2 regions of the Paenibacillus sp. WLX1005 genome follow, and region 1 is predicted to be linked to the other one. Evidence: riboswitches for the same ligand, from Rfam matches in the RefSeq annotation. Region 1 holds a riboswitch; the other holds the start of a gene.
What was found. Region 1 has a riboswitch for FMN ahead of ribD (bifunctional diaminohydroxyphosphoribosylaminopyrimidine deaminase/5-amino-6-(5-phosphoribosylamino)uracil reductase RibD). Riboswitches for the same ligand answer to the same signal wherever they lie in the genome.
Positions count from the first base shown of each region.

Region 2: linked by a shared signal. The riboswitch ahead of ACE3MZ_RS07165 (DMT family transporter) and the one ahead of ribD (bifunctional diaminohydroxyphosphoribosylaminopyrimidine deaminase/5-amino-6-(5-phosphoribosylamino)uracil reductase RibD) in region 1 are both predicted to bind FMN.

Region 1 covers NZ_CP176756.1:3,511,951-3,521,195, reverse strand. The annotation lists gene ACE3MZ_RS15025 (replication initiation protein) at 2-1,249, opposite strand; gene ACE3MZ_RS15020 (hypothetical protein) at 1,985-2,269, opposite strand; FMN riboswitch at 2,712-2,883, shown strand; gene ribD (bifunctional diaminohydroxyphosphoribosylaminopyrimidine deaminase/5-amino-6-(5-phosphoribosylamino)uracil reductase RibD) at 3,337-4,437, shown strand; gene ribE (riboflavin synthase) at 4,539-5,216, shown strand; partial or broken gene ribB (3,4-dihydroxy-2-butanone-4-phosphate synthase) at 5,247-5,870, shown strand; gene ribE (6,7-dimethyl-8-ribityllumazine synthase) at 5,936-6,406, shown strand; gene ACE3MZ_RS14995 (segregation and condensation protein A) at 6,612-7,403, shown strand; gene scpB (SMC-Scp complex subunit ScpB) at 7,372-8,091, shown strand; gene ACE3MZ_RS14985 (effector binding domain-containing protein) at 8,231-9,127, opposite strand.
Region 2 covers NZ_CP176756.1:1,632,996-1,642,240, reverse strand. The annotation lists gene ACE3MZ_RS07180 (hypothetical protein) at 1-263, opposite strand, end outside; gene ACE3MZ_RS07175 (RNA polymerase sigma factor) at 247-780, opposite strand; gene ACE3MZ_RS07170 (glycoside hydrolase family 2 protein) at 1,104-2,918, opposite strand; gene ACE3MZ_RS07165 (DMT family transporter) at 3,192-4,172, opposite strand; FMN riboswitch at 4,330-4,481, opposite strand; gene ACE3MZ_RS07160 (hypothetical protein) at 4,939-5,277, shown strand; gene ACE3MZ_RS07155 (MBL fold metallo-hydrolase) at 5,478-6,905, opposite strand; gene ACE3MZ_RS07150 (hypothetical protein) at 7,121-7,312, shown strand; gene ACE3MZ_RS07145 (type B 50S ribosomal protein L31) at 7,362-7,607, opposite strand; gene ACE3MZ_RS07140 (DUF2161 family putative PD-(D/E)XK-type phosphodiesterase) at 7,828-8,547, shown strand; gene ACE3MZ_RS07135 (PLP-dependent aminotransferase family protein) at 8,797-9,245, opposite strand, start outside.

The DNA of each region.
Region 1 (9,245 bases):
TCTATTCCTCATCAATCAGTCTTGCGTCTGTATCCGCCTTCTGTTCACAATACCGCTCAAACGTATAATCCTTAAAGTACTTTTTCTGAATATACTGGATAAAATAACTGCCGCTTTCGCTAAACGGATCAGTTACCTCGTCATCCACAATTGCAATGCCCAGCGTCCGTACACTATATTTTAGCCCGTCCAGCTCTTGCTGAATATGTTCAGCTGATAGATTCGTAATATAATCGCGAACCTGCTGAGACAGCTCGTGAATATATGACTCCAGCAAATCACTTTCGACTTGTTTGGCTTGCTGAGAAGCGATATGTTCCTCTTCCAGACCGGAGCGTTTTTTGCGGTAATCGGTTTTGAGCGCAGACATTGTATATGCGGGAATATCCTTGATTCTGCCGCGCTTGGCATCGGCGCGCACCACGTCCAGATTTTCAGCGATATAATGCTTGTCATACTGCGACAACACCTGATCAATTGCTTTCGCTTGCAGACCGAATTCCTCTTTGAGCTGCTGCCGCAACCGAGAAGACGTATGATGACGTGCGCCCGCAGGCTTGTCGGGATCGGAGAGCACACTGGCTTTGGCATCGGCAGACTTACTACTGAGCAGAAACTTGATCTCCGTAATTTTGCGCCCCGTCTTCATTTCCTCAAATGAAAACGAAATATCGGTATGCTTGTTAATCTCCTGCTGTGCCTTAACAAGTACACGCTTTTTGAAATCGGCATACACCGGATACTGATCCTCAATACCGAGCAGCTCTTTGAGCCGCTGTACGGTAAATGTCCGACTGCCGATTCGCTCATATTGCTTGAGCAATTCGTAGATTCGCATTGCGTAGGCGCTTTTCAGCTTAATAATATCGATCAGCCGATAGGTGGTGAACTTTTCCTTCAGTTGCAGTAGATACGGTCGTAGCTTGGGCGAGAATTCTACCTCAACGACGCCTTCACCGGGAAAATATTCCGCAGACGCGAGCCAAGTGACCTGCAAATTATCATGCAGATAAAACGGCTGCGACATCAGGCTGTATGTATAGTCTTTAATTTGCTGATGAATGTTTTTGTTCTTCACACCGATCATCTTCGCAAATTCAGAAATTTTAAAACGATATGGCTTGAATTCATCATCATGCGGGGAAATGGTACTGATTAGCACAATGACAATCCGCATTTCAACGACCCCTAATTTCAATGGTGTCTCGATCAAGTTGTTTGCTTTTGTAACGAGGTTGTTGCCACGCATGTCAATTCCTCCACAACAGATAATACAGCCCATTATATAGTATAAATGAGTAGAAACATAGAGTGAAGACAACAACAATCGTCTTGTGATGTTTTCCTCTTGTTTTACATTTCTTGTTTTCACTGTTTTAAAATATTTACTTGTTTTAGATCGCCAGCAAGTCAGGAATATCAGGAGTTTTTCGTGTTTTAGATGGACGAGTTTAGGGTGAAGTATGACTTTTTTAGGGCGAAGGATGGTCGTTTTTAGGATATAGTGTGGACGGAATTAGGTTGTAACGATGGACAGAAATAGGATGTGAAAGGACACTTTTAGGGCGAAAGAGGACAGTTTGAGGGTGAGTATGGTCGAAAATAGGGTGCAGCAGCATGACAGAGAGAATTGACCCTATTTTTGTCATAGTTGCAAGCTGCGCTTGCGTGTATCGTATGAAACGATGACAGAATAGAACGAGATGTCACGGTTTGCACCCTAAATTTGTCCATAGTAAAGCAGCGAAATCCTGTCGTATCAAGGATTTATCTCAGTTGTAGGTTGAAAAAATAACGCAATTACGCAAAGTGTGTTATTACGTTATTTTATATGTAATAAATAAAAACCGTTGTTTACATCTAACCTAGCTATTGAGATGATCCATCATCGGAAAAATCTCTTTTTCTGTATGTAGGTAAGTCAGTAGAAAGTACAAATTAAATCATAAAGTATTAATTTATGGTTTGATTTGTACTTGATTAGTTAGTATTTGAAACAATTATACCAATTGTATTCATCTGCTCTTTTTGGTGTAGTGATGCCTGCAGCGATTTGGTTTATCACTTCGATGTGCTGACCGAGCGTTCTCAATGGATTTTCAACGTTATTCATGCGTTTCTCAAATATTTTTAAAGCATCATTACTAATCAATTGTTGGGCACAGATTTTCTGAGCGTCACTTTTACTAATATTTTGTTTGATTAGCCTTCTATAATCTGGAAGAATACCTATTACTTTAGCATTCTCTATTGAAGTCCAAACAGCCATTGAACCACTCCTTATACATTTTGAATTATTATACCAAACTAAATTAAAAAGAAGGGAATGAAAATATGGTATACAGTTTAAAAGAGACAAGGATTAAATATGTTTCGTTCATTGATGATGGAGGAGATTGCATACAATTTGTGTCTTTATCAAAAACGTTGTCGCTGGTGCTACTATTCAAAATTAGATTCTTACTGCAAAAGCAAACGAAGGTAAGCAGGTTGTAACTGTGTCTTTTATCAGCCAGACAAAGATTATTAAACTAACAATCACATTCTAATAAGCTCCAAAAGAATAATAGTTATTCAATTATAATAAGCGTTTATATATAGTGAAAAGGCAGTTTCTTGATTTTTACCGATGACGGTGATATGATTTCACCATCACGCTGCATGAAAAAAGGTAGCTCGTGGTTGGCAAGTGAAGTATATAATTGAATAACGTTTATCCTCGGGGCGGGGCGAAATTCCCCACCGGCGGTGTTGAGATATGGGGTTGCCATATGCAATCTGTAAGCTCTAAGTCCGTGACCCGGCAGATATCTGATGATGTCTGGCGGTGGATCTGGTGAGAATCCGGAGCCGACAGTATAGTCTGGATGGGAGAGGAACAGGACAGGTCTGACGTAGGTGCAGGCGCTGTCCGTATGGAGATGTATGCGTTTTGGGACAGATAGGAATACAGGAGTGCCGACTGGAAGTGGCTTATTTGGCTGCATCCTTGTTTGAGGCTATGCCTGTATATCATATTGCTTTCTCCCAAAATGCAAGCTTATGCCAAACCAAACTGCACAGCAGTATCTGCAAAAGGAATGGGTAGATCACATTCGTATGCAGTTCATTTGCGCATGATCTATCTCTATTTCTGTCTATTTATGATGCCCCGTAGTACCGGAATGATGCCGGTCTGCGGGGCTTTTCGCGTTTTCGGATTGTTCACACAATATAATTTTGTTACTATGTTATAAATGGTAACTAAATGAATGTTGTGATCTATTGTTCTATTTCCCATTTATGACGAAGCAATAGATTCCATTATATTTTGCACAAGACGAAGGAGCCCTGAGGATGAATTTGTTAAACGATGAATTTTATATGTCACTTGCATTGGATATGGCGGAACGCGCGCAGGGGCAAACGGAGATTAATCCGGTTGTCGGCTGTGTCGTTGTAAAGGACGGTCGTGTCGTCGGCATAGGTGCGCATTTGAAGCGTGGCACCGGACATGCGGAAGTGCATGCGCTTAATATGGCAGGCGACGAAGCCGAAGGTGCGACTGCCTATGTCACGCTCGAACCGTGCAGTCATTATGGCAAAACGCCGCCTTGTAGTGATCGACTGATCAAGGAAAAGGTAAAACGTGTCGTCGTCGCAGCCGTTGATCCGAATCCGCAGGTAGCGGGTTCTGGTATTGAGCGTCTGCGCAGTCATGGCATCGAGGTAGTCACCGGCGTACTCGCCAAACGTTCCGAGCGTCTCAACGAAACGTTTAACAAGTACATCACTACGCAATTGCCGTTCGTTACTCTGAAGACAGCAAGTACGCTTGACGGTCGACTCGCGTCCCGTACTGGCGATAGCAAATGGATCTCCAATGCCGCTGCGCGTGAACGTGTACATGGTATGCGTCATCGTCATCAGGGCATTATGGTCGGTATTGGCACGGTACTGGCAGATGATCCAGAACTGACGACTCGCACCGAAGTCCCCGGCTTGCATCCGGTACGCATTGTCATTGACTCGACACTGCGTATTCCAGATGCAGCACGTTTACTGGATATCAGTGTCGCACCGACGATAATCGTGACTACCGTAAGTGCTAGCAAGGAGCGCATCTCCCAACTGGAAGCACGCGGAGTGCGTGTCATCGTCAGCGGCGAAGGGCAACATGTCGATCTGAAGCAGGCGATGACGCTGCTAGGCAAACTGGAAATTTCGTCGATTTTGCTGGAAGGCGGTGGTCAGCTGAATGGCGCGATGCTGGAAGCCGGATTGGTTGACCGGATTACACTGTTCTTCGCACCGAAGCTGATTGGCGGTCATATTTCAACCTTTACGTTCGACGGTTTTGACAAGATGAATCAGGCAGTCACACTGGATGAACTGGAAGTAGAGACGCTGGACGATAATGTGTGCATCAGTGGTCTAGCACGCTACCATCACCAGTAAAGCTCCCGTTATACATGTTCATCGTAACGTTTGGCTTATCCATCATGCAGCATAGTAGCTCCAACGATAAATGGATTCCAATTGAAGGAAGGTGATGGTACATGTTCACCGGGTTGATCGAAGAAATCGGTACACTGAAAAAAATAGACCGACGCGGCGAAGCGATGGTGCTTGGTATTCAGGCATCGCACATTATGCCCGGTCTGCTGATCGGCGATAGTGTTGCCTGCAATGGCGTCTGCCTGACGGTAACGACGATTGCTGGCTCTCTGTTTACGGTAGATGTTATGCCGGAGACGTACCGATTGTCTAGCTTGAAGGATGCACGTACTGGCAGTCCCATTAACCTGGAACGAGCGATGGCTGCCAATGGTCGCTTTGGCGGTCATATTGTGCAGGGACATGTGGATGGTACGGCGAGTATTGAACAGATTGAGCATAACCAGAATGCGGTCATATTCCGTATCAAGCCGCAGCATGCTGATCTGTTTCGCTATATTATTCCGAAAGGCTCGATTACAGTAGATGGAATTAGCTTGACGGTGGTGAGCGTAGAGAGCGGCAGCTTTACGATTTCGATCATTCCGCACACGCTCAAGGAAACTGTGCTCGGTCATCGGAAGCCGGGCGATACCGTCAATATTGAATGCGATGTGCTGGGCAAGTATGTGGAGCATATGCTGCGTTACCGTGAAGCTACACCGAATGATGCGGCAGGTGGTACAGGTGGCGGTTCTAAGTTGACCGCTGACTTTTTACAGCAAAACGGATATTTGTAAATGAACACACAGGTAGAGGAGGCGGAGAAGATGTCCGAGGAGCTTTCCGGCCTTCACCGGATTGAGGAAGCAATACACGATTTGCAGCAGGGCAAAGTCGTTATCGTAGTAGATGATGAAGATCGCGAGAATGAAGGCGACTTTATTGCACTGGCAGAACAGGCAACTCCGGCAGTCATTAACTTTATGGTTACGGAAGGGCGCGGGTTGGTGTGCATGCCGATTACATCGGAACGCGCGGAACAATTGCAATTGCAGCCGATGGTTGCGCACAATACTGATTACCATGGTACAGCGTTTACCGTGTCCGTCGATCACGTCGGTACGACGACTGGGATTTCGGCACATGAGCGCTCTATTACTGCGATTGGTATGACCGATCCAGAGGCTGGGCCAGAGCAGTTTCGTCGTCCAGGGCATATGTTTCCACTGATCGCCAATTCTGGCGGCGTGTTATCTCGTCCCGGTCACACCGAGGCGGCGGTTGATCTGGCGCGTCTTAGCGGTGCATATCCGGCTGGTGTCATCTGTGAAATCATGAACGAGGATGGCACCATGGCACGACTGGATCAGCTGAAGCAGATTGCTCACAAGCACGATCTGAAGCTGATCAGCATTCAAGAGCTGATAGCTTACGTACAGGATCATCAAGAAGCATTGCATGGAAAAGCCTGAGACTGTAGCATCCCACATTCTAATACAAAGCGAGGAACCTATTCATGGCGAACATTTTTGAAGGACATTTAGTATCCCAAGGATTAAAATTTGGTATTGTAGTTGGACGTTTTAACGAATTTATTACGAACAAGCTGCTGAGCGGCGCACTGGATGCTCTGCAACGCCACGGAACAGCGCAGGAAGACATTGATGTTGCTTGGGTACCCGGTACATTCGAGATTCCGTTAATCGCTCAGAAAATGGCACAATCCGGCAAATACGACGCTGTCATTACACTGGGCACAGTCATTCGTGGATCGACGACGCATTACGACTATGTGTGCAACGAAGTTGCCAAAGGCGTCTCCGCCATTAACCTGAAAACTGGCGTACCAGTCATCTTTGGTATCGTCACAACAGAAAATATTGAACAGGCGATTGAGCGTGCAGGTACCAAAGCTGGCAATAAAGGCTGGGATTCTGCCAATGCTGCAATCGAGATGGCGAATCTGTCCCGCCAGTTTGCAGACTAATCTAGTTCTCATTTTAACTTCATCTATATGCAATTTTTCACAAAAAGAGGCTGTCCGAAAAGGATTGAGCCTCTTTTTGCTGAATATGTATAGTCATGCCTTCGCATTCAGGATAAAATAAGGGTTATGTGATAAGCTGACCTGTGGGCGTTATGATCTGGTCATGCCCTACGGAAGTCCAACATTGAATTAAAGGAGTGTGCCTGTGACTGTACTATACAAACTCGCCACGTTTGAAGGGCCGCTCGATTTGCTGCTTCACTTAATTGATGAATCGGAAATTGATATCCAGAATATCCCGATCAGTGAGATTACCGATCAATATCTGGATTATCTTCATAGTATGAAAGAGCTTGAACTTGAAGTGACCAGCGAATTTCTGGTTATGGCAGCCACGCTGCTATCGATCAAGAGCAGATTGCTGCTGCCGAAGCCTCCAGTTATGGAGATCGACGATTTTGATTATTATGAGGAAGATGATCTCGATCCGCGCGCAGAGCTGGTACGTAAGCTGGTGGAATACCGCAAGTACAAAGGAATTGCTGGTCATCTGCGGGAGCGCGAGGAAGAGCGGGGCTTGATTTTCACCAAGGAGCCGGAAGATATGACTCCATTTGTAGCGAGAGTGAACTACAATCCGGTCGAAGGGTTACATACGCTGGATCTGGTGGAAGCTTTTCAAAAGGCATTGCGCCGGGCGACACGCCGCGAGCGCATTACGACCATTCAGCGTGACGAGATTTCCGTCAAGGATCGGATACGCGAAGTGGCAGATCGGTTCCGCGGTCTGACCAAAGGGGAAAATATGCTTTTTTCCACATTGCTGCATGAAGAGATGATTCGTCATGAAGTCGTTGTGACGTTTCTAGCGATATTGGAAATGATGAAAATGCGGCAGATTTCGTGTTATCAGAGTCAGCTATTTGACGATATTGTGATGGAGTGGAGAGGAGAAGTCAGCATTAATGAAGTCCCAGAAGTTGAAAGCAGTTATTGAAGGTATGCTCTTCCTGTCGGGAGAGGAAGGGCTAAATGTACGTCAGATTGCCGAGGTGACCGAGCAACAAACGGAAACCGTGCAGATCGCTATCGACGAACTGCAAGCAGATCTGAAAAAGACACGTCGTGGTATTCAGATTGTGAATATCGCAGGCAGTTATCAGCTGTCTACCTTGCCCGCACACGCCGCTTATTACAAACGGCTGGCAGACTCACCTAACCGTTCTTCACTGTCGCAGGCGGCGCTAGAGACGCTGTCTATCGTGGCGTACCGACAGCCAATTACCCGAGTTGAGATTGAGGAGATCCGTGGTGTCAAAACCGACCGTGCGATCTATACGCTCGTGAACAAGGATTTGATTCAAGAAGTCGGTCGCGCCGAAGCGATTGGACGCCCGATCCTGTACGGTACAACCAAGTCGTTTTTGAATTATTTTGGACTGAGTGGTCTGCGCGAATTGCCGGATGCGTCGCAGTTTGAAGATAACGACAATCTGGAAGAGGAAACGCAGCTGCTGTTCCATCGTCTGGAAGAACAGACGTATGGTGAAGAGATTGCAGCGCTGGAAGAGATGGGTGAGGAATTGATCGAAGTCGCGGAGGAAGTGCTGGAGCGCCCTGACGTGGAAGCGCCAGAAGAAGAGAAATATCCTTCCGCATCGGATCAAGATCATTCTAAAGAATAACGTAGGATCATAGATACATGATCACCGAGCAATCCGATGATTATGATGTTATTACAAAAAAGCAGGTGAACCGGATAAGCTACGGTCACCTGCTTTTTCTATATTCTACTGATTGTATAATTGCTAATGATTGACTATATTACAACTTCTTCTGCACAGGAATATAAATATCCATCACCAGATTCTCATCCCCATAGCAACGCTCATCGTACAATTCAAAATCAGCCGCGTTGGCATCATATACATACCCCGAAGCTGGAAACCATTCGTTGAAAATATACTTAGTCGTACCTTGAATCGCTTGGATGAATCCGCCATCCTGACGCTGCGCAGGTGGAGTAGTAAACATAGCATACGTTGCTGATGGTAACGTTGTCGTATACAATTCCTTCGGTACATCGTCAAACTGCGCAACCTCTACACCGATCACATACGTAAATTGCTCAGACTGCGGCGAATTCATAATACAGGCGCCATATTCGCCATGATGCACAGGCTGTACTACATCGTGCAGCATATGTCCCCAATGTTCCTTATTATACCGATCCCAAAAAGCAGGAATATCCGATAGATTTTGTCCATTGGCTGACGTTTCCAGTGCATAGCCTGCCAGTTGAATTGCTGGTTTGGTAATAAAGGTAGGTCTCATCATCATGCCTCCGTTCAGTTGATAATTGGCAAGCTTGTGCAGATCTACTCGTTCAGGCACATAACCGGTCGCATGCATGCGATACCGCTCTGGCGACATGCCATACACTTTGCCAAAGGCTTTGGTGAACCCGGCATGGGTCTCAAAACCATAGTCCAATGCAATCTCCAGCAATGTTTTGGGATATGCCATATCTGCCGCAGCATGAGCAAGTCGCCGCCGCCGAATGTAATCCATTACCGACAACCCGGTGTGCGCTTGAAAGATTTTGTAGAAATGATACAGCGAGAAGCCTGCCAGACTTGCCAGTTGTTCCGCAGATAGCGGTTCTTTGAGATGATCTTCAATATAATCGATACTTTGCTGTATACAGACAATATGATCCATACGTCATGCCCCTCCCGATCGGTATCTGTATTGTAACAAAGGTGCAGTCAGGTCGTTTGTCCATTTTTGTCATGATCCTTATGTAAGTTGAGACTGATAGAAACGAGAAGATCACATC
Region 2 (9,245 bases), 1.9 Mb from region 1:
ATCGGTATAGATTGCTCATTGTACTGCCAACCCAATACCCCAATACCAATCGCTGCAACTACACCAAGCGCAATGACTCCCCCTCTTCGTCCCCGCTTCTGCGAACGAAACTGCTTCATCTTGGGCTGATCATCCCGACTCCAACCGGAGCGACGGTTATCGACTTCCCGCTGGATGCGGCTCCACATCCCATCGTAATCCGGTGTCTGTTCCGGTTCTTTGTCCAGATGCCGTTTGATCGTCTGCTCATCCCATTTTGGCATGAATATCACTTCCTTTCTGGGCATCGTCGTTGAAATGGGTTGAATATTTGCGCAGCTTTTTCAGCGCACGGTTTAGTCTGGATTTGACCGTACCAACTGGAATATTCAGAGTCTCTGCCGTCTCGGTTGTACTGCATTCCCCCATGTAATACAGCAACAACACCTCTCGTAGCGGCACTGACAAATGATTCAACAGCTTAGCAAACTCATCCACCGTCTCCCCATGCTCAATCTGCGTTTCTACTGATTTGCCCGACAATAGCGGCAAGTGCAACGTAAATGCTCGCTGCTCTCGCCGCTTGCGACTAGTACGCCGATGAAACTGAGTATGACATTCGTTCGCGGCGATGCGCAGTAACCACGCCTTTTCATGTGTAATATGATCCCGCTTTGCCAGCAATGCCTTAATAAATACTTCCTGACAAATGTCCTCAGCATCGGCAGGATTACCTGTCATATACAGACAATACCGATAGACCGATTCCCGGTACGTCTCAAATAGCTCCCTATCGTCCACAATATCCCCTTCCTTCTCTCTCGCTCTAAGCCTTCTCTATGTAGACTGAGCACAGCGTCCATGAGTTCCCTTTTTTATGTAAAATATACAGGTATGATTTTATCGCACTACACTATACATGCAAAAAGAACCTGAGACGGTGTACAGATTGCATACTTCTTCCCATCATAATCACTGCATAACGATCACTTGTTATGCGTGTATTCATGGCAAAGGATATACATGTATCTATACGCGTTCAGGTTCTTTGTCAGGTACAAGATCAATCGATTGGCATTCCTTCAATCCAAGTGTGCATAGTCATTCCTGCGTCATTACACATTCTACTCCTGATTCAGCACAATCCGTCGAATCTGCTCCAGCGGAACCTTCGGCTGGCGATCATAAGTCAGCAGACCGTTAATTTCCTGCTCCACATCCGTCAACTGGGTATAACAGAATCCACGCACAATCGGCGAGCCGTACAGCGGACGAATGACCGCCTGTAGACGCTGCAAATAATCGTCATCATTCTCGGCACCGGAGTAGCCCCAGCCCTCCTGCTCCCCTGTCTGGTACGCGATGCCGCCAAATTCCGTAATCATAATCGGCTGACCTTCATACTGCGCACCACCGACGAAGAGGTGGCGGTTGCCCGGCGTCGCGTTAACAGCTGTCTCCACGTTAGCATAACGGTCTGTCAGCACCTGCTCTTCCCACGCATAATCATGGATTGCCACAATGTCGGTTTTCATCATTTCCCAGCCATCGTTGTAAATGACCGGGCGCATCTCATCCAGTGAACGAGTCAGATGATACATTGCCAGCCCATGCTGCTGTTGACGTTGATCGACCAGCGCATTCGGAATGCCCCAGCTCTCGTTAAGCGGCACCCAGACGATCACGGACGGATGGTTGTAATCACGCTGAATGATCTCCTGCCATTCGCGGGTAAACCGGTTCACATATTGCTCGGAATAATCATACGCATTGGCAGCTTCGCCCCACACCATCAGCCCCTTCACATCGCACCAGTATAGAAAGCGCGGGTCTTCCGTCTTCTGATGCTTGCGCACACCGTTGAAGCCCATTTGCTGTGTTAATTCAATATCTCGCAGGATCGCTGCATCCGACGGCGGTGTGAGAATGCCATCTGGAAAATACCCCTGATCCAAGACGAGCCGCAGAAATTCAGCCCGATTGTTTAAATAAAACCGACTGTTGTCGATAGACACTTTGCGCATACCAAAATAGCTGTCCACCGTATCCACCACTTCGCCGTCACGTAGCAGCTCTACCCGCAGATCGTACAGATTCGGTCGGTCAGCACTCCACCAGCGCCCCTGTGTATGATCGTTAAAGTCATTCAGTCCAATCGCTCGGAACGGCTCCACACTGCACAAGGAAAATTCGTCGCTCGCGATATTTGCCCCGTCAAAATCCACCGTCAATCGTACCTGAAAAGAGCTAGTATGTAGCGCACGTCCCGTTTCCGGCGTATACTTCAGCCCGATCCGCATCTCGTTGCGATCAATATCCGGGGTCAAGCGCAGACGCTGCAAGTGATACGGCTCTACCACTTCCAGCCATACACTTTGCCAGATTCCAGTCGTGCGAGTGTAAAAGATACTTGCCGAATCTTCCAGCCAGTACTGTTTACCGCGCGGCAGCGTTACATCACGGCTAAAGTCCTCGCAGCGCACCACAATTTCGTTCGTATCTTCCTTATCCAGCAACGCTGTAATATCCGCTTGAAACGGCGTATGCCCGCCTTCATGTGCCGCCGCCCATTGTCCATTTACCCAGACCGTTGCCGCATAGTCAACCGCACCAAAATGAACGATGATCTGTTTCCCCGCCCAGTCGGTCGGCAGCTCCAGTGTCCGGCGATACCAGACCAGATCGTGAAATCCGGTGTCACTAATACCGCTCAATTCACTTTGAAAGGCAAACGGAACTTCAATGCTGCGGTCAAATGTCCCCTGTCCGCGCATATGCCAGCCTTCTGCATCTCCACAGCGTTCATCGTCAAACGCAAACGCCCACGTCCCGTTCAAATTAATCCAATCTTCCCGCACCAGTTGCGGACGCGGATATTCCGGTCGTGGCAGACGTTGGTCGCGATCATTGCGCGCAGTTGGATGTTGTACATATCTCATGTGATGAAGTTCCTCCTTCAGATATAATATATGTTCCCAATCAAAGCAGCAGGACAGCATCTACAACAATATCGTAAGCGGTTACAATTAAATCTGTATCCATCATACCTTATCCCTGCTCACCGTGTGTGGATGATTTTATATAGATTCCATCCGCTGCATATATTCAAAAAGCTACGCAAACTCACTTGATTGAGTTGACGTAGCTTTTGGTTAGGCTTTTATCGAAAGTGAAAGAGCATTTATATACCAATTTCAGTTGCATACTGATCGTTAGGAAGTAGCAGGAACCGGGTCTTTGGCTTCGGTTGGTTGTTGTTGTCTGGAAATGGCGAACAAAACGCCCCAGATGAGGATGAAACCGAGCAGTTGCGACCACGTTACGACCTGATGATAGACGATCCAGTTGATCAGGACACCGACCATCGGGAAGCTTAATTCTGCCAGCGTTGCTACCGATGCTTTGGTCGTGGACAAGCCTTTGTAGTACATCAGCAGGCTGAGCAGTCCCGGCAACAGAGCTTGACCGACCAGATTGACGATGACAAGCAGGACAGGAATAGCACCTGCGGGCAGGCTCCATGCTGCATTTTCGTTCAAGGTCAAGACGAGCAGCAAAGGGATCGCCAGAATGAAGCGCAGCGAAGTGACAGTCTCGTATTTCATTTTTCCGACCATCAGACGCCCCATAACGGTTGATCCGCCCCATAATGCAGCGGCGCCAAGAGCGAGCAAAGAACCAACCTGTGCAAAATCGTTAAAATGACCAATCGGAACGGCAAAACCGAATGTTAGCAAGTACGTACCGCCCAGTGCCAGAACGAACAGCCAGCCAAAACCGCGTGGCAATGTTTCTTTTAGCAGCAGACGCGCCAGAATGATAGCGAATAACGGTTGCAGCTTTTGCAATAATAAGACGGCGTTGAGATCGCCATGCGATAAACCCATTGTGAACAGTACAGTTGCAATTGCCGAGCCGCCCCAAGATAGGAACAGCAGCGCGCCGATATGTTGCCATTTCAGACCGCGCAGTTCATGACGATTGATCCACAAAATTGGAGCGGCAGCGAGGAATGCTACGAGATGCTCCAGCAATACGATCTGGGTCGATGTGAACGACTCCAGCAAAATAATACGGAATAGCGGATCGACACCCCATAGTGCTGCCCCGATAAAGACGAGCCAGAAGCCGCTTTTGACATGACGCTGTTTTGTTTCCGCAGCAGATTGAAACCGATAGTTGACGTTTTCCATAATTCAAACTCCTTAATATAATTAGAATTTGAATAGGCGATCTTATACGGAAAGCCCCTGAGCATCGGGAACCGACATTCAGGGGCTGATCAAATAAACATGTACCTATGATATACCGATGCTGTTCATCGGCAAACATACCTGTACAGGTTTATGTGTTGATCTTCTCCCATCCGGACTTTACCGTCGGCTCTGGAATTGCACCAGATCAGTCAACTGCTCCAAATTGGAACAGTGAGTCGCGGGCTGCTGTCGACATCGTCAACATTTACCGCCGGTCAGGAATTTCACCTTACCCCGAAGATCTCTATTCGATTGTTCATTACGATAGCTAATAATTATCATCATGATTCTATTTCATTAACCATGAAAGACGTTTTTGAAAGTTTCGCAAGCTAACCTTTGAATAAATCTCATTATAAAGATACTTTTAGTAACTTGCAATAGCTTTGTACATAAAAATCATAGCTTTTTATATAATTCATATCGTTTAACTCGGTTTTATCTATATGTATAGCGTAACGTATTCTGTTATCCATTTCAAGATAGGATGCTAAATCTTATCATTTCGCTACTTGCTCTCTCTATTTTAATCATTTTAAACATGTCTATATAATGCATGTTTACGAAAATTTGGTATACAAAATAGTTCGAATTTAACATTTTACATATACGTGTGTTGTCAGCTTGGTGTCTGGGTATAAGATAACGTGGGCTTTTTACAGCTTTCACACCAAATACATATATTTGAAAGGGGAAGAACAAATTGGATTTTAACAAACCCAATCCGGAATTCACACCCGGACAAAATCCGAACTACCCTCCAGACTCGAACTACCCACCCGGTGGTTACAACCCGCGCGCAGGTGTACTGAGTGTCAAAGACTGGATGATCACCCTGCTGCTGCTGGCGATTCCTGTCGTCAATATCGTTATGCTGTTCGTCTGGGCATTCGGTAACAGCGCACCACTGTCCAAATCGAACTACGCCAAAGCCACACTGCTGTGGGCAGCGATCTGGATCGTGCTGTACATTATCTTCTTTGCAATTTTCGGCGCGGCATTCTTTGCCACTATGAGTAGAATGGATCAAGGCGGATATTGATTTTGTAGCAAGACCGTAGCAACACGATTCGGCAGAAGCAAGGATACCGTGTGCATGAGCAGTAGTGTTGGAACGAATGCTCATTCCCAATGAACCATCTAACAGAATCAGTAAGTTCAGCAGAGTGGGTTCTGCATGAACCTGCTTAGCAAAAAGAAGTGCGTCTCTGCGGCGCACTTCTTTTTCGTGCTTATATACGGTTAAAAATACAACTGATCATCCGGCTTTAGCGAATGTACCTGCTGAAAGCCTTCTTGCTCCAGCCTTAGCGCCAGTCCATCGGTACGCGGACGTGTCGCATGTACGAGCAGGGTACGCGGACTTTTGAGATCAAGCAGCATTTGCCGCACATCCGGCAGCCCTTGATGCACCTTGTAGCGCACATGATGAATCTGACAGCCCTGATGCTCCATATCCATCAGCAGCAACCGCCCGAATGAGCCATGCGCCAGATCACCGGTAAAAATCACCCGATTCACAGCACTCGTAGCAATACGAGTATAATGCTGCTGTGCCTTGACCGATTGCAGCATCCCGTCGTCGGTAAACAGAATCGAACTAGGATGCTGGCGAAATAAGGCTTCGCGCGAATGCTCATCCGTCAGCCGATACAATTGTGGATGCTTCAATAGCTGTGCAATACGCTCCGCTCCATCGCTACGCAGCCAGCGCGGTTCAGCAGCGAACAACTCTAGCGCTTCCAGCAGATCCTGCTCTACGAGAATCGGAATCTGAGCAAACTGCTCACGCGCCCACAGAATCAATTCCTGTCCGCGTCCATATAACGGTACCGGCAGGAGAATCGCACCTCCGCGCTTCAACGTTTCCTTCATATACCGACTCAACTGTGATAGCTTATTGCCCTGCCGATCTGTATCTACACCATACGCCGCATCGACAATTGCCAGATCCAGATCTGGAATTTGCCCAGGTGAAGGATGTGCACGCGAGATAATACGCGAATGATGCAGCGGACGATCTGCTTCCAGTAGTCGCGATTCGGCACTATAATCACCGGTATAAAAGATCGTCTTGCCATACCAGTTCACTGCAACCCAGATGGAACCCGGCAAATGACCTGCCCGTCCCCAGCATACTTGTAGCTCTGGACGCAGCCATGTCCATTCTCCCGGCGGTGCGACATCTTCCAAATAGCGGAATTTTAGAGAAGACAGCGGCTTTCGTTCAGCATCGCTGGAGACTTTTACTTGTCGCTGATCATTATCATTATGTTCATACGTCAACGGATTCGCTAGTTCACTAGCGGTATGATACGACCACTGGTCTGATTTCTGATCAGCAACCACATAGTGCTGCTCGTTCAGATGTTGCTCATGCATACGAAGACAAACCGGTAATTGCTTGAGCGTAGCCCGCGTCGTCCAAATATCGCCGGTATATCCATACTGCTCCAATAATGGCAAACCGGAACTGTGATCCTCATGCGCGTGTGACAAAAAGACAGCCTGTGTTCGTGATAACATATACGTCATTCGGGCAGGAAAATCGTGCTCATCCCGTTGCAGCTCCATCCCACAATCAAGCAGCAAATAACGGTCTTCCCGCCTCAGCAGATAACTGGATCGTCCATGCTCGCCCGCGCCGCCAAGAATCGTAAGTTCCATCATGATATTCAACTCCACCTGTTTTCACCATGGTCGTCTAAACCGGATTACGCGGTTCAGCCTGTTTTACATGCACTAGATGTCCAACTGTTTCCTGAACAGTATATCTGTCATTTTTGTATGCAGTGTATGGTTAATGTAAACGCAGTATAAACTTTTGCAAAAAGAGCCTGCTGTTTTTAATGATACGCAGATAGTTATGTACAGGAGATTTACGAATGATGAGGACAATCCAAGCGACAGTGACCATCGCAATGAGAGCATACAACGACAACGATGTACCTTTTTATCCGTACCTGAACATGCTGGATATGAATATCAAAAAAGGCACAGGTCGACTACATATGCCGATCCACAACAAAAAAAGCGTACCGCTTCTATCCGAAGATATCACGGTACGCTTTTTATGACGGTTCACAACCGGCATGGTTGTGAAGAGAGGTTCACAAGAAACAGGTCTTATTTCAAGCCGTATTTTTTGTTGAACTTGTCTACGCGGCCACCCACGTCTGCGTTTCTTTGTTTACCAGTGTAGAACGGGTGGGAAGCAGAGCTAGTATCCACACGAATTACAGGGTAAGTGTTGCCATCTTCCCATTCCATAGTTTCGCTGGAATGTTTAGTTGTTCCGCTCAGGAATTTATATCCACAGCTTGGATCCAGGAAAATAGCCTGTTGAAATTTAGGATGTCCTTCTTTTTTCATGAGTAATCACCTTATTCCATAAAATTATTCGCACTATTCCCATTATACACCGTTGTATGGAAATGTCAAAGAAGTTCTGTTTTTTTATCAAAAAAATTTTGGTTCTCCAGCACACTTGTTTTATAATAAAATCCCATCGTGTACAGACATCATTTGACCGATATTACCGATCCACATAATCTTCACATATATTCATACGGCAAAAGGGGAATCTTCCGATATGGCTGTTCAAAAAGAAAGCGAATTATACCTTCCGATCAAGCACTTTTTCGCCCTTCAGGGCTATGATATCAAGAGCGAAGTCCGTCATTGCGATCTGGTCGGCACACGTCAGAGTGATCCCGAGCCACTCATTATCGAGATCAAAAAAACGTTCAATCTAGCGCTCATTTTGCAAGGATTGGAGCGGCAAACACTCAGTAGCAATGTATACGTCGCCGTCGAACGCAACCGTGCCAAAAAAGGCGCACATAATCAGCGTTGGAGCGAACTCATTCAACTCTGTCAGCGACTACAGCTCGGTCTGATCACTGTGACCTTTTACCAGACCAAACGTCCACTGGTGGAAATACTATGCACACCGATGCTGAATAGCACGCCCCCATCTGCTCCGCGCAAAGGCAGCAAGCGTGCTCGTCTGGCAAAAGAACTCGCAGAGCGCAGCGGCGACTACAATCTGGGTGGCAGTAGCGGCGTTCCACTGATTACCGCTTACCGGGAAAAGGCGCTACGCGTCGCCTATGCACTTGGCGATCAGGAAGCCATCTCCCCTGCTACGTTGCGTCAATTGAGCGGCGTCCCGCTAGCGGCATCGATCATGCAGCAAAATTACTACGGCTGGTTTGAACGTATGGCACGCGGACAATATCGTCTCACGACAATGGGCAAACAGGCACTGCGCGATTATGCGTCCATCATCCAGCGCTTTGGACAGCTGTAGGATGCAATCTGTCTGACCATGCCAGCAGCATTTTTATACACAACGAATGATTTGATTAGCCAAATGCATATCAACTACACATCTACACATCGTATTCAGCACTAGAATATCCAGCAATAGAACAACAAGAATGGCGCGGACAGTTATCCATCCACGCCATTCCGTATTTATACATTCTATTCCTATGTATCATCCGCCTTATGTCAGCCCTGTTCCTTACAGAACAGGGTTCATTAGCATCCAAGCGGATTAGCGATTCCGTAGCTCAGCGATCTCTTCAGAGATCAGGTTCATACCGAGCAGCAATTCCTCGCGCCCCGGATGACTAAAATTTAAGCGAATATTGCTGCTACCCTGCCCATCGGCATAACAACGTTGACCCGGCAAAAAGGAGACCCCTCTCGCCAACGCCCGATTCAGCAATTCCTCACCATCCAGCCCATCCGGCAACCGCGCCCACAAAAACATGCCGCCGACCGGCATCTCGACCTCAGTACCACGCCAGTTCGGTCGTTTCAACAATTCCAGCATCAACTTGAGCCGAATCTCATACTCCCGGTTCAGCATCGTAATATGGCTATCCCAGTCAAAACGTGGCGATTGCAGCAAACGTAGCAGAATCGCCTGGTTCATCGTACTGGATTGCCAATCTGCCGTCTGCTTGGCTGCTGATAATACCTCAATCAGTTGCGGATCGC